2 regions of the Streptomyces purpurascens genome follow, and region 2 is predicted to be linked to the other one. Evidence: riboswitches for the same ligand, from Rfam matches in the RefSeq annotation. Region 2 holds a riboswitch; the other holds the start of a gene.

Region 1 (7,246 bases), 1.7 Mb from region 2:
GCGCCCACAGAGCGTCTGAACGCCCTCAGGGGCTCGTCCCCAGGGGCGCGGGGAACTGCGCGACAAGCCACAACCCACCCGCACCCGCCACACAACCGGTCGAACCGAGCCCCTAGGCGTTCAAGGCCTTCTTCTCCCGCAGCAAAGCAGCCAGCGCCGCCGCGAACTCCACCGGCTCCACCGGCAAGGTCACCGCCGACTCCGCGCGACTCCAGGTCGCCAGCCACGCGTCCTGCGGCCGCCCGATCAGCACCAGCACCGGCGGGCAGTCGAACACCTCGTCCTTGATCTGCCGGCAGAGCCCCATGCCCCCCATCGGCACGGCCTCACCGTCCAGCACACAGACATCGACCCCACCCCGGTCCAGTTCCTTGAGCACCGCGGCCGGAGTCGCGCACTCCAGGAACTCCACCACAGGGACGTCCGGCGCCGGCCGCCGTCCCGTGGCGAGCCGCACCTGCTCGCGGGTGTTGGAGTCGTCGCTGTAGACCAGCACCGTGGCGGTCGGCTGCATTGTTCCTCCGTGACGTCAGCGTCGTAAGGACAGGCCCGATGGGCGGGATGCTACTCCCTTGAACACCACGTCAACACCGGTACGACAGGCAGAGACACTCCGAACGGCACCCCCCGGAGTGAGGGCGGGATAAGCGACCGACATAATGTCGGTCGTGGCGACAGCAACGACAGCAGAAACCGGGCACGCGCACCCGTCGGTCAACCGGCCGAACCTCACCAGCGTCGGAACCATCATCTGGTTGAGTTCCGAGCTGATGTTCTTCGCGGCCCTCTTCGCGATGTACTTCACCCTGCGATCGGTGACGGGTCCCGATCACTGGAAGGAGATGGCTGCCCATCTCAACTTCCCGTTCTCGGCGACGAACACCACCATCCTGGTGCTCTCCTCGCTCACCTGCCAGCTCGGCGTCTTCGCCGCCGAGCGCGGTGATGTGAAGAAGCTCCGGATGTGGTTCATCGTCACCTTCGTGATGGGTGCGATCTTCATCGGCGGTCAGGTCTTCGAGTACACGGAGCTGGTCAAGGACGCGGGCCTGTCCCTGTCCTCCGACCCCTACGGCTCGGTGTTCTACCTGACCACCGGCTTCCACGGCCTGCACGTGACGGGCGGTCTCATCGCCTTCCTGCTGGTCCTCGGCCGGACCTACGCCGCCAGCAGGTTCACCCATGAGCAGGCGACCGCCGCGATCGTCGTGTCCTACTACTGGCACTTCGTCGATGTCGTCTGGATCGGTCTCTTCGCCACGATCTACATGATCAAGTAGCAGGGCCCGCATCCACGCGTGCTCGACGAAGCACGCATCCCAGAAGCATCGACGCAGAAGATCCTGACACCGGGGTAATCCGTGAAAAAGCTCTCCGCACGACGACGCCACCCGCTGGCGGCGCTCGTCGTCCTACTCCTCGCGCTGGCATGCACCGGGGGGCTGTATGCCGTGTTCGCACCGACGAGCCCGGCGAAGGCCGACGAAACCGCCCAGTCCCTCACCATCGAGGAGGGCAAGAAGCTCTACTCGGTCGGTTGCGCCAGTTGCCACGGCACCGGCGGTCAGGGCACCTCCGACGGGCCGAGCCTGGTGGGTGTGGGCGCCGCGGCCGTCGACTTCCAGGTGGGCACGGGCCGCATGCCGGCCGCCACCTCGCAGGGCCCGCAGGTCCCGGCGAAGAAGAACATCTACTCGCAGGCCGAGATCGACCAGCTCGCGGCGTACATCGCCTCGCTGGGTGCCGGTCCGTCCGTCCCGACGGAGGAGCAGTACGGCCCCGAGGGTGCCGACATCGCCAAGGGCGGTGAGCTGTTCCGCACCAACTGCGCGCAGTGCCACAACTTCACCGGCAAGGGCGGTGCGCTGACACACGGCAAGTACGCGCCGACCCTCGAGGGCGTCTCCGCGAAGCACCTCTACGAGGCCATGCAGACCGGCCCGCAGAACATGCCGTCCTTCCCCGACACCACGCTGTCGGAGAAGAACAAGAAGGACATCATCGCTTACCTCGACGCGGTCAACAGCGACAAGACCGAGAGCCCCGGCGGCCTCGAGCTCGGCGGCCTCGGGCCGGTCAGCGAGGGCCTGTTCGGCTGGATCTTCGGTCTCGGCGGACTGATCGCCGTCGCCGTGTGGGTCGCCGCCCGGACCGCAAAGGCCAAGAAGTCATGAGTAGCCAAGACATTCCAGAAGAGAACCTGCCCGCCGAGCACGCGGGACGTGACGAGCACGGGCACGACGCGATCAGCGTCCCGGACGACAAGCACCCGTTCGCCGACCCGGGCCTGCCTCCCCACGAGCACCGGGTCCAGGACGTCGACGAGCGGGCCGCCAAGCGGTCCGAGCGTTCGGTCGCCCTGCTGTTCACGGTGTCGATGCTGGCCACCGTCGCCTTCATCGCCGCGTTCGTGGCGATCCCGGTCGACAAGTCGGTCTTCATCTTCCCGCTGGGTCACATCAGCGCGCTGAACTTCGCGCTGGGCATGACGCTCGGCATCGCGCTGTTCTGCATCGGCGCGGGCGCCGTCCACTGGGCGCGCACCCTGATGTCCGACGTGGAGGTCGCCGACGAGCGGCACGCGATCGCGGCGACGCCCGAGGTCCGCGAGAAGGTCTTCGCGGACTTCAAGCAGGGCGCCAAGGAGTCCGCGCTCGGCCGCCGCAAGCTGATCCGCAACACCATGCTCGGCGCGCTCACGCTGGTGCCGCTCTCCGGTGTCGTGCTGCTGCGCGACCTCGGCCCGCTGCCCGGCACCAAGCTCCGCCACACGCTGTGGTCCAAGGGCAAGCTGCTCGTCAACATGAACACCAACGAGCCGCTGCGTCCGTCCGACGTCGCGGTCGGCTCGCTGACCTTCGCCAAGCCCGAGGGCCTGGAGGAGCACGACCACGAGTTCCAGAACGAGATCGCCAAGGCCGCCCTGATGATCGTCCGGATCCAGCCGGAGAACATCAAGGACAAGCGCGAGCTCGAGTGGTCGCACGAGGGCATCGTCGCGTACTCGAAGATCTGCACCCACGTCGGTTGCCCGATCTCCCTGTACGAGCAGCAGACGCACCACGTGCTCTGCCCCTGCCACCAGTCCACCTTCGACCTCTCCGACGGTGCCCGAGTGATCTTCGGTCCCGCTGGTCACGCCCTGCCGCAGCTCCGCATCGGCGTGAACGACGAGGGCTACCTCGAGGCGCTCGGCGACTTCGAAGAGCCCGTCGGCCCTGCTTTCTGGGAGCGCGGATGAGCACTGCACAAGAACGCCGCAAGGCGCCCGCGGGTGAGCGGGTCGCCGACTGGGCCGACGGCCGCCTCGGGATCTACTCCCTGGCCAAGGCCAACATGCGCAAGATCTTCCCGGACCACTGGTCCTTCATGCTGGGTGAGATCTGCCTCTACAGCTTCATCATCATCATCCTCACGGGTGTGTATCTGACGCTGTTCTTCCACCCGTCGATGAACGAGGTGGAGTACCACGGCAGTTACGTCCCGCTCCAGGGGCAGCTGATGTCGGAGGCGTTCGCCTCCACCCTGGACATCAGCTTCGACGTCCGCGGCGGTCTGCTGATCCGGCAGATCCACCACTGGGCGGCGATCATCTTCCTCGCCGGCATGTTCGTGCACATGATGCGCGTCTTCTTCACCGGCGCGTTCCGCAAGCCGCGTGAGATCAACTGGATGTTCGGCTTCCTGCTGTTCGTCCTGGGCATGTTCACCGGTTTCACCGGCTACTCGCTCCCGGACGACCTGCTGTCCGGCACCGGTGTCCGCTTCACGCAGGGCGCGATCCTGTCCGTGCCGATCGTGGGCACGTACATCTCGATGTTCCTGTTCGGCGGGGAGTTCCCGGGCACCGACTTCGTCGCCCGGTTCTACTCGATCCACATCCTGCTGCTGCCGGGCATCATGCTCGGGCTCGTGGTCGGCCACCTGATCCTGGTCTTCTACCACAAGCACACCCAGTTCGCGGGTCCCGGACGGACCAACAAGAACGTCGTCGGCATGCCGCTGCTGCCGGTCTACATGGCCAAGGCCGGAGGCTTCTTCTTCCTGGTCTTCGGTGTCATCGCGGCCCTCGCCGGCATCGCGACGATCAACCCGATCTGGGTTCTGGGCCCCTACCGTCCCGACCAGGTGTCGACCGGTGCCCAGCCCGACTGGTACATGGGCTTCGCCGAGGGTCTGATCCGTGCGATGCCGGGCTGGGAGGTCAACTTCTGGGGCCACACGCTCGTCCTGGGCGTGTTCATCCCGCTGGTGCTCTTCGGTGTCTTCCTCGGGATCATCGCCCTCTACCCGTTCATCGAGTCGTGGGTCACCGGGGACAAGCGCGAGCACCACATCCTGGACCGGCCGCGCAACGCCCCGACCCGCACGGGTGTCGGTGTCGCCTGGGTCACCGGCTACATCATCATGCTGATCGGCGGTGGCAACGACATCGTCGCCACGCACTTCCATCTGTCGATCAACACGGTCACCTGGTTCGTCCGCATCGGGTTCTTCCTCGGACCGGTCATCGCGTTCATCGTCACCAAGCGCATCTGCCTCGGCCTGCAGCGCCGGGACAAGGAGAAGGTGCTGCACGGCCGCGAGTCGGGCATCATCAAGCGCCTGCCGCACGGTGAGTTCATCGAGGTGCACGAGCCGCTCAGCCAGGAGCAGATGTACACGCTCACCGCGCACGAGCAGTACCAGCCGGCCGAGATCGGTCCGACGACCGACGAGAACGGTGTCGAGCGCAAGGTGAAGGGCTCCGAGAAGCTGCGCGCCAAGCTCAGCGAGTCCTACTACGGCGAGGGGGCCCAGATCCCCAAGCCCACCGCCGAGGAGTACCGGGAGATCACGAGCGGCCACGGCCACCACTGATCGCTGCTTCGCCACGCCACAGAAGGGCCTCGTCCGGTGTTCGGACGGGGCCCTTCGTGGTGCCCGGGGCTGGATAGGGTGGGACCACTGCTTTTACGTGACGTACGACGACCCAGGAGCGGCTGATGAGCGCTGTGACCCCCGCTGGAGGCGACACCGCGGCGGGCCGCTCCTGGCCCGCCCTGCTGAACGGCCTGCTGGACGGCAGGCACCTGAGCGCGGACGACACCGCCTGGGCGATGAACCTGATCATGCGCGGCGAGGCGACCGAGGCGCAGATCGCGGGCTTCGTGGTGGCCCTGCGGGCCAAGGGCGAGACCGTCGAGGAGATCAAAGGCCTCGTCCGGACGATGTACGAGCACGCGAACGTGATCGAGGTGCCCGGGGCGACGGTCGACATCGTCGGCACGGGCGGTGACGGCGCCAAGACGGTCAACATCTCCACGATGTCCTCGATCGTCGTCGCCGGCACGGGCGCGAAGGTCGTCAAGCACGGCAGCCGGGCCGCGTCCTCGGCGTCCGGGGCCTCCGACGTGCTGGAGAAGCTCGGGGTCAATCTGGAGCTGCCGCTGCACCGGGTCGCGGAGGTCGCCGAGGAGGCCGGGATCACCTTCTGCTTCGCGGTGAAGTTCCACCCGGCCCTGCGCCACGCGGGCGCGGCACGCGGCCAGCTGGGCATCCGTACGGTGTTCAACGCGCTCGGCCCGCTGACCAACCCGGCCCGGGTGCGGTCCCAGGCCGTCGGTGTGGCGGACCCGCGCATGGCTCCGATCGTCGCGGGCGTCTTCGCCGAGCGCGGCAACTCGTCCCTGGTCTTCCGGGGCGACGACGGCCTGGACGAACTGACCACCACGGCCACGTCCCGGGTGTGGATCGTCCGGGACGGCACGGTGCGAGAGGAGGCCTTCGACCCGCGCGACGTGGGCCTCGAACTGGTCCCCGTGGAGGCCCTGCGCGGCGCGGACGCCTCCTACAACGCCGAGGTCGCCCGCCGCCTGCTGGAGGGCGAGACCGGGCCGGTCCGCGACGCGGTCCTGCTGAACTCGGCGGCCGCGCTGGTGGCGCTGGAGCCCACGGCGGCACCCCTGGCCGACCAGATCCGTGCCGGGATGGCGAAGGCGGCGGAGTCGATCGACTCGGGGGCGGCGAAGCGGACCCTGGAGCGCTGGGTGGCCGCGAGCAACATCTAGCGGATCCCGTACGGCGTCCCGCGATCCGGACTCGGGTTGCGGGACGCCGATCTTTTCGCGTACTTTCCTGACCAGGTCATGAGTGACAGTCATGAGGCCCCGGCCGACTGTCCGGCAACCCTCCGTCCGTGGCGGGGTGCCCCGGGTGAAGACCAGGCCGCAGGCAGCGAGGTCTGTGGCAAGCGCGTGACGAGGAGTTTCTCGTGAACCAGCGAATGCGATAGGGCCGCAGAGCCCCGCCTCCGCATCCCTCTCCACTTTCACCCCCGCTTGTAGCCCTATGTGCTCGCGGGCGGATTCCACCTGCCTTCACGGGAGTTCACCCATGTCCGTCTCCGCTGTTGCCGCCGACCAGTCCGTTTGTGCCTCGCTGCCCGTTCTGGGCCGGGATGTCACCGTGCCGCTCGTGACCGGGGGCGAGGTCACCTACGCCGCGCTCGACTACGCCGCCAGCGCCCCGGCGCTCCAGCGCGTCTGGGACGACGTCGCCGCCTACGCGCCGTACTACGGCAGCGTCCACCGCGGTGCCGGGTACCTGTCCCAGCTGTCGACCGACCTCTTCGAGAACGCCCGGCGGACCGTCGCGGAGTTCCTCGACTGCCGGGACGGCGACCAGGTGGTGTTCACCCGGTCCACCACCGACTCCCTGAACCTCCTCGCCGCCGCGCTCCCGGCCGACTGCCAGGTCTTCGTCTTCGAGACCGAGCACCACGCCTCCCTGCTGCCGTGGCGGAACGCGCGCGTCACCTACCTCGACGCCCCGAGCAGCCCGCGGCAGGCCGTCGAGACCCTGGAGCGCGCCCTCGCCGACCGGGAGCCTTACGGGCCGGCCCTCGTCTGCGTCACCGGTGCCTCGAACGTCACCGGCGAGCTGTGGCCCGTACGGGAGCTCGCGGCGGCCGCGCACGCCCATGGCGCCCGGATCGTGCTGGACGCCGCCCAGCTGGCCCCGCACCACCCGGTGTCCGTCGCGGACCTCGACGTCGACTGGGTCGCCTTCTCCGGGCACAAGCTGTACGCGCCCTTCGGCTCCGGTGTCCTGGCCGGCCGGGCCGACTGGCTGCGTGAGGCGGACCCCTACCTCGCGGGCGGCGGTGCCTCGCGGAAGGTGGCGCGGCGTACGGACGGCGGCGTCGACGTGGAGTGGCACGACAGTGCCGCCCGTCACGAGGCCGGCTCCCCGAACGTCATCGGCG
Region 2 (7,246 bases):
CGGGGCTGTGCCGATCTGCGGCTCCGCCGCGTGGGCGCGACCAGCCCCCACCGGCCCGCAGCAGGCAACGGTCAGACGAGTCCGGCGTCCCGGAACGAATCCAGGTTGGGCCGGATGGTCGCGGTCAGCCCGGTACCGGCCACCGCATCCAGCGTCTTCAGCCCATCGCCCGTGTTCAGCACGACCGTGGTCTTGGCAGGGTCGAGAAGCCCGTTCTCCAGCAGCTTCTTCGCCACCCCCACCGTCACCCCACCGGCGGTCTCCGCGAACACACCCTCGGTCTTCGCGAGCAGCTTGATCGCCTCGACGACCTGCTCGTCGTTCACGTCCTCCACCGCACCGCCCGTACGACGCGCGATGTCGAGCACGTACGGACCGTCCGCCGGGTTGCCGATCGCCAGCGACTTGGCGATGGTGTCCGGCTTCTGGGGGCGTACGACGTCGTGGCCGGCCTTGTACGCCGTCGACACCGGCGAGCAGCCCTCGGCCTGCGCGCCGAAGATCTTGTACGGCTTGTCCTCGACCAGACCGAGCTTGATCAGCTCCTGCAGACCCTTGTCGATCTTCGTGAGCTGCGAGCCGGAGGCGATCGGCACCACGAGCTGGTCCGGCAGCTGCCAGCCGAGCTGCTCACAGATCTCGTACGCCAGCGTCTTGGAGCCCTCGGCGTAGTACGGCCGCAGGTTGACGTTGACGAAGCCCCAGCCCTCGCCGGCCGGGTCGCCGATCAGCTCGGAGCAGAAGCGGTTCACGTCGTCGTAGTTGCCCTCGATGCCGACGAGCTCGCCGCCGTAGATCGCGGCCATGACGACCTTGCCCTGCTCCAGGTCGTGCGGGATGAACACGCAGGAGCGGAAGCCGGCGCGGGCCGCGGCGGCACCCACCGCACCGGCGAGGTTGCCGGTGGAGGAGCAGGACAGGGTGGTGAAGCCGAAGGCGCGGGCGGCCTCAAGGGCCTGGGCGACGACGCGGTCCTTGAAGGAGTGCGTCGGGTTGCCGGAGTCGTCCTTGGCGAAGAGCTTGCCGGCGTCGACGCCGAGCTCACGGGCCAGGTTGTCGGCCTTGACGAGCTTGGTCCAGCCGGGGTTGATGTTCGGCTTCTCCGCCACGTCGGCCGGGACCGGCAGCAGCGGGGCGTAGCGCCAGATGTTCGCGGGACCCGCTTCGATGCGCTTGCGGAGCTCTTCGGTGTCGTAGGCCGAGAAGTCGTAGGCGATCTCCAGCGGGCCGAAACACTCCTGGCACGCGAAGACCGGTCCGAGGGGGACGCGGTGACCGCACTCGCGGCAGCTCAGGGCGGCGGCGGGGCCGAGGTCTACGGTGGATTCGGTGGTGCTTGCAACAGTCTGCGCAGCCATGTGAGGCGAGGCCCTTTCTCCTCATCTTCCTCACGACGCATCTCGCCGTGAGACGGATTTGGCACCTTCCCGAGCCGGGAGCCTCGCGCGTGTGGTCGACAGTGACCTACGAGAACCGACTGGAGGGTTGCCGGGACTTCAACGGGCCGTTTCCCTCTGTCCCTCTGGATGAGCTGTATTCGGTTGTCGACGTGGGTTGACCCCGGACATGCGATGGTCACCCGCGTTGTTCAAGACTGTAACCGACGACCAGGACAGTTGAGATAGTCGTCCGAACCGCGAGATGGCTCACAGTCCGTCCCGCCGAGAGCACGCAGAGGAGCCGCCACGGTGCTGGAAGAAGTCGAGCGCTGGCTGAGCACCCGTTCCTGGTCCGCGACCGATCGCCCCCTCCACCAGATACTCGCCGCCAAGCAGCGCACGGGCCAGACGGTCAGTGTCGTGCTGCCCGCGCTCAACGAAGAGGAGACGGTCGGCGACATCGCCGCCGTCATCCGCCACGACCTGATGCGGCAGGTGCCGCTCGTCGACGAGCTCGTCGTCGTCGACTCCGGCTCGACCGACCGTACGTCGGAGGTGGCCGCGGCCGCGGGCGCGACGGTGGTGCACCGGGACGCGATACTCCCGCGGCTGCCCGCGGTGCCCGGCAAGGGCGAGGTGCTGTGGCGCTCGCTGCTCGCCACCCGCGGGGACATCGTCTGCTTCGTCGACGCGGACCTGAGGGACTTCTCGTCCGACTTCGTCTCCGGGATCGTGGGCCCGCTGCTCACCGAGCCGGGCGTGGACCTGGTGAAGGCCATGTACGACCGTCCGCTCGGCGCCGCCGCCGGGCAGGGCGGCCGGGTCACCGAGCTGATGGCACGCCCGCTGCTCAACATGCACTGGCCGCAGCTGGCCGGCTTCGTGCAGCCGCTCGGCGGCGAGTACGCGGCCCGCCGCTCGCTGCTTGAGCAGCTGCCGTTCCCCGTCGGGTACGGCGTCGAGCTGGGCATGCTGGTCGACGCCCTGCACCTGGCGGGCCTGGACGCCCTCGCCCAGGTCGACGTCGGGGTGCGCAAGCACCGGCACCAGGACGGGCAGGCTCTGGGCCGGATGGCCGCCGCGATCTACCGCACGGCCCAGCTGCGGCTGGCCCGCGGGCATCTGATCCGGCCGTCCCTGACGCAGTTCGAGCGGGGCGGGGACGGCTTCGAACCGCGGACGTACTCCGTGGACACCGAGGAGCGTCCGCCGATGGTGGAGATCGCCGAGTACCAGGCGCGGAAGGCCGCCTGACCGGGGCTGTTTTCGGCCGGGTACGGCAGGTCCGTACGTTTGAGCGTTTCCGGGCCGGGCTAGGTTGAGGGCTATGGCTTCAACGTTCGGTGCTGCACAGGTGCTGGTGGCCTCCAACCGCGGCCCGGTCTCGTACACGGTGGGCGAGGACGGTTCGCTGAACGCCAAACGGGGCGGCGGCGGGCTGGTCTCGGGGCTCTCCGCGATCGGCTCGGACGCGGACGCGCTCTGGGTCTGCTCGGCGCTGTCCGACGGCGACCGCGAGGCGGTCCGGCGCGGTGTCGGCGAGGACGGCGTACGGATGCTGGACATCCCGGCCGACGTGCACGCCGACGCGTACAACGGCGTCGCCAACTCGGTCCTGTGGTTCGTCCACCACATGCTCTACCAGACTCCCCTGGAGCCGGTCTTCGACGCGGAGTTCCGGCGGCAGTGGACGTCGTACGAGACGTACAACCGGGCGTTCGCTCGGGCGCTGGCCGAGGAGGCGGCGCAGGGTGCGGCCGTGGTCGTGCAGGACTACCACCTGACGCTGGTGCCGGGCATGCTCCGCGAGCTGCGGCCGGATCTGAGGATCGGGCACTTCTCGCACACGCCGTGGGCGCCGCCCGAGTACTTCCACATGCTGCCGGACGACGTGGCCGGGCAGGTGCTGCGCGGCATGCTGGGCGCGGACCGGCTGGGCTTCCTCACGCAGCGCTGGGCGGACGCGTTCGTCGCGTGTGCCGAGCGGTTCGCCGACGGGCTCGGGGGCACGCGGGTCGGCGTGCACGGGCTGGGGGCCGACGCGGACTTCCTGCGCAAGCGGGCGCACGAGCCGGACGTCGAGGAGCGGATGGCCGCGCTGCGGGAGCAGATCGGCGAGGGCCGCCGCACCATCGTCCGGGTCGACCGCACCGAGCTGTCGAAGAACATCGTGCGCGGCCTGCTGGCCTACCGCACGCTCCTCGACTCCCACCCCGAGTGGCGCGAGCGCGTCGTGCACGTCGCCTTCGCCTACCCCTCGCGGCAGGACCTCGCCGTGTACCGCGACTACACGGCCGAGGTGCAGCGGGTCTCGGAGGAGATCAACGCCGAGTACGGGACCCCGGGGTGGACCCCGGTCGTACTGAACCTCAAGGACGACTTCGCCCGCTCCCTGGCCGCGTACCGGCTCGCCGACGTGGCGCTCGTCAACCCCATCCGCGACGGCATGAACCTCGTCGCCAAGGAGGTCCCGGTCGTCTCCGACGCGGGCTGCGCGCTGGTGCTGTCGCGGGAGGCCGGGGCGTACGAGGAGCTGGGCGAGGACGCGATCACCGTGAACCCGTACGACGTGACCGGCACGGCGGCCGCCCTGCACGAGGCGCTGTCGATGCGCCCGGAGGAACGCGCCGAGCGCGGCAAACGGCTGGCCGCGGCGGCGACCGCGCTGCCGCCTGCGCAGTGGTTCCTGGACCAGCTCGACGCGTTGAGGGGCTGAGCGGTGATGAGCCCGGAGGCATTGCCGACACCCGTCACCAAGGCCGGGCAGGAGGGTCTCGACGCCCTCCTCGCGCGGCCCTCCGAGGCGCTGATCGGGCTGGACTTCGACGGGACGCTCGCGCCGATCGTGGCCGATCCGGAGCTGGCCAGGGCCCATCCGGAGGCGCTGGCGGCGCTGGCGGCGCTCGCGCCGAAGGTGGCCGCCGTGGCGGTGATCACCGGCCGCCCGGCCGAGGTCGCGGTCCGCAACGGCGGCTTCGCGGACGTACCCGGTCTCGAACACCTCGTCGTCCTCGGGCACTACGGTGCCGAGCGGTGGGACGCCCGCAGCGGCGAGATCAGCGCCCCCGCCCCGCATCCCGGAGTCGCGGGTGTCCGCGGGGAGCTGCCCGAACTCCTCGAACGGCTCGGGGCGTCGCAGGGGACCTGGATCGAGGAGAAGGGCCGGGCCGTGGCCGTGCACACGCGCCGGGCCGCCGACCCGCAGGCCACCCTGGACCTGCTGCGCGAGCCGCTCACCGGCCTGGCCGGCCGCCACGGCCTGATCGTGGAGCCCGGCCGGCTGGTCCTCGAACTGCGCCCGCCCGGCATGGACAAGGGCGTCGCCCTCACCGAGTTCGCCCGGGAGATCGGCGCCGGTTCCGTCCTCTACGGCGGTGACGACCTGGGCGACCTGCCCGCCTACTCCGCCGTGGACCGCCTCCGCGCGGACGGCACCCCGGGCCTGCTGGTCTGCAGCGGCAGCGACGAGGTGACGGAACTCCGGGACCGGGCGGACCTGGTGGTGGACGGCCCGGAGGGCGTCGTACACCTGCTGGGCGCACTGGCGGACCGCCTCGGCAGAGGCGCCCCCTAGGGGCGCGGGGAACTGCGCGACCAGCCACGGACGCACCCGCACCCCGCCACGGCCGGACACCCCACGAACCTCAGCGTTCCGCCCGCCGCCGTTCCCGAACCCGCCGCAGCCGATTCACCGTCACCGGGTCGTGGGCGAGAGCCCTGGGGTCGTCCAGCAAGGCATTGAGAAGCTGGAAGTAGCGCACAGGGGCGAGCCCCAGCTCCTCCCGCACGGCCCGTTCCTTCGCGCCGGGCCCGGAAAAGCTCCGGCGTTCGAGCGCGAGAATGTCCCGCTCCCGGCGCCCGAGCCCCTGCTCACCCGTGTCCTCGTCCATGCCCGGCACCGTAGCGCCCGCCACCGACAGCGCCTACTCCGCGTTCTCCGCCCGGGACGCCTCCGCCTGGAGCTGGCCCAGGACGGCCGAGGGGCTGCCGCCGGGGGCGACGGCCTTGCCGATGCGCTGCTTGATCTCGGCGCTGACGTCGGCCCACGAGGTCTTGCCGACCGGGTAGAGCTCGGAGGTCAGCAGCTCCTCCAGGAACGGCCTGAGGTGCCGGTCCTGGTCGGAGACGGACATGGTCCCGGACGCGGAGGTGGTGACCGGCAGCAGGTCGTACTCGCGGGAGAAGGCCAGCACGTTCTTCTCGCTGTAGACGAAGTCGAGGAAGTCGCCGACCTGGTCGCGGTGGCCGTTCTTGCGGAAGGCCGTCATCCAGTCGGCGACACCGAGCGTGGACTTGCTCGTGCCTTCCTTACCCGGCGTCGGCACCATGCCGTACTTGACGCCCTTCTTCGCGGCGATGTTCATCAGCGACGGGTGCCCGTTGACCATGCCGACCTCGCCCTTGGCGAAGGCGGCGAACGCGTCGGCCCGGTTGAGTTCCCCGGGCGCGACGGGCCCGGTCAGACCCTTGCCGACCAGGTCGTCCTTCAGCCAGGAGAAGGTGTCTACGTTCTCCGGGGCGTCGATGCCGTAGCTGTCGACGGTGTCGGTGTAGCCGCCCCCGCCGCTGAGCATCCACTGCATGGTCTCGGCCGGCGCCTCCTCCGGGCCGAGGGGCAGCGCGTACGGGTAGGTCACGCCCTCCGCCTTGAGCGCCTCGGCGTCGTCGGCCAGGTCGTCCCAGGTCTTGGGCGGGGTGATGCCGGCCTCGGAGAAGAGGGTCTTGTTGTAGAAGAGCACGCGCGTGGAGGAGGCGAACGGCATGCCGTACTGCACGCCCTTCACCTGCCCCGCGGAGGCCAGCTGCCCGACGAAGTCGGCCTGCACGGGTATGGAGAGCAGCTCGTCGGCCTTGTAGAGCTGGTTCTGGGCCGCGTAACCGGCGTACGAGCCGATCTGCGCCATGTCCGGCGGGTCACCGGCGGCGACCATCTCCCTGACCTTGCGGTCGACGTCGTTCCAGGAGTAGACGCTGACGTCGATCTTGATGCCGGGGTGGTCGGCCTCGTACTCCTCGACGAGCTTGTCCCAGTACTTCTGGGAGCTGTTGGCGTTGCTGTCGCCGTAGTCGGCGGCGACCAGCTTCAGGGTCACGTCGCCCGAGCCGCCCGTCACACCGCAGCCGCCGAGGACCGCCGTCATGCCCAGTGCGGACACCGCCGCGATCGTTCCTGCCATCCGCCGCCGCTGCACCGCTGCACTTCCCCAACCCTGGCGTCACCGCCACCGAAAACTTTCGATATTCGGAATAAGGTCTACACCACGTGAGTGGACTAGACCTCTTGCGGGTCCCCGGGTCACACTGTGTTCCGTGAGACATGTCATCGCCCTGGACGTGGGCGGCACCGGAATGAAGGCCGCCCTGGCCGGGCCCGGGGGCGAGGTGCTGCACCGGGCCCGGCGGGCCACCGGCCGCGACCAGGGTCCGGACGCCGTCGTCGCGGGCATCCTCGACTTCGCCACCGAGCTGCGCGCCTACGGCGCCGAGCACTTCGGCATGCCCGCGGCCGCCGCCGGCGTGGCCGTCCCCGGCATCGTCGACGAGGCGGAGGGCGTCGCCGTCTACTCCGCGAACCTCGGCTGGCGCGACGTCCCCCTGCGCGACGCGCTCGCGGCACGGCTGGACGTCCCGGTCGCCCTGGGCCACGACGTACGCACCGGCGCCCTCGCCGAGGGCCGGGTCGGCGCGGGCCGCGGCGCCGACCGGTTCCTGTTCGTGGCGCTGGGCACCGGCATCGCCGGCGGCATCGGCGTCGAGGGCCGGGTCGAGTCGGGCGCGCACGGCTTCGCGGGCGAGATCGGCCACATCGTCGTACGGCCCGGAGGGGCCCCCTGCCCGTGCGGGCAGCGCGGCTGCCTGGAGCGCTT

What was found. Region 2 has a riboswitch for S-adenosylmethionine ahead of thrC (threonine synthase). Riboswitches for the same ligand answer to the same signal wherever they lie in the genome.
Region 1: linked by a shared signal. The riboswitch ahead of OHU35_RS11630 (aminotransferase class V-fold PLP-dependent enzyme) and the one ahead of thrC (threonine synthase) in region 2 are both predicted to bind S-adenosylmethionine.

Annotation. Positions count from the first base shown of each region.
Region 1 covers NZ_CP108341.1:2,539,660-2,546,905, reverse strand. The annotation lists gene OHU35_RS11665 (Ig-like domain-containing protein) at 1-19, shown strand, start outside; gene OHU35_RS11660 (response regulator transcription factor) at 113-514, opposite strand; gene OHU35_RS11655 (heme-copper oxidase subunit III) at 660-1,280, shown strand; gene OHU35_RS11650 (c-type cytochrome) at 1,362-2,174, shown strand; gene OHU35_RS11645 (ubiquinol-cytochrome c reductase iron-sulfur subunit) at 2,171-3,241, shown strand; gene OHU35_RS11640 (cytochrome bc complex cytochrome b subunit) at 3,238-4,860, shown strand; gene trpD (anthranilate phosphoribosyltransferase) at 4,986-6,050, shown strand; SAM riboswitch class IV at 6,125-6,241, shown strand; gene OHU35_RS11630 (aminotransferase class V-fold PLP-dependent enzyme) at 6,376-7,246, shown strand, end outside.
Region 2 covers NZ_CP108341.1:4,242,079-4,249,324, forward strand. The annotation lists gene thrC (threonine synthase) at 72-1,358, opposite strand; SAM riboswitch class I at 1,377-1,533, opposite strand; gene OHU35_RS19200 (glucosyl-3-phosphoglycerate synthase) at 1,689-2,633, shown strand; gene OHU35_RS19205 (trehalose-6-phosphate synthase) at 2,707-4,095, shown strand; gene otsB (trehalose-phosphatase) at 4,102-4,953, shown strand; gene OHU35_RS19215 (DUF3263 domain-containing protein) at 5,024-5,269, opposite strand; gene OHU35_RS19220 (ABC transporter substrate-binding protein) at 5,303-6,556, opposite strand; gene OHU35_RS19225 (ROK family protein) at 6,690-7,246, shown strand, end outside.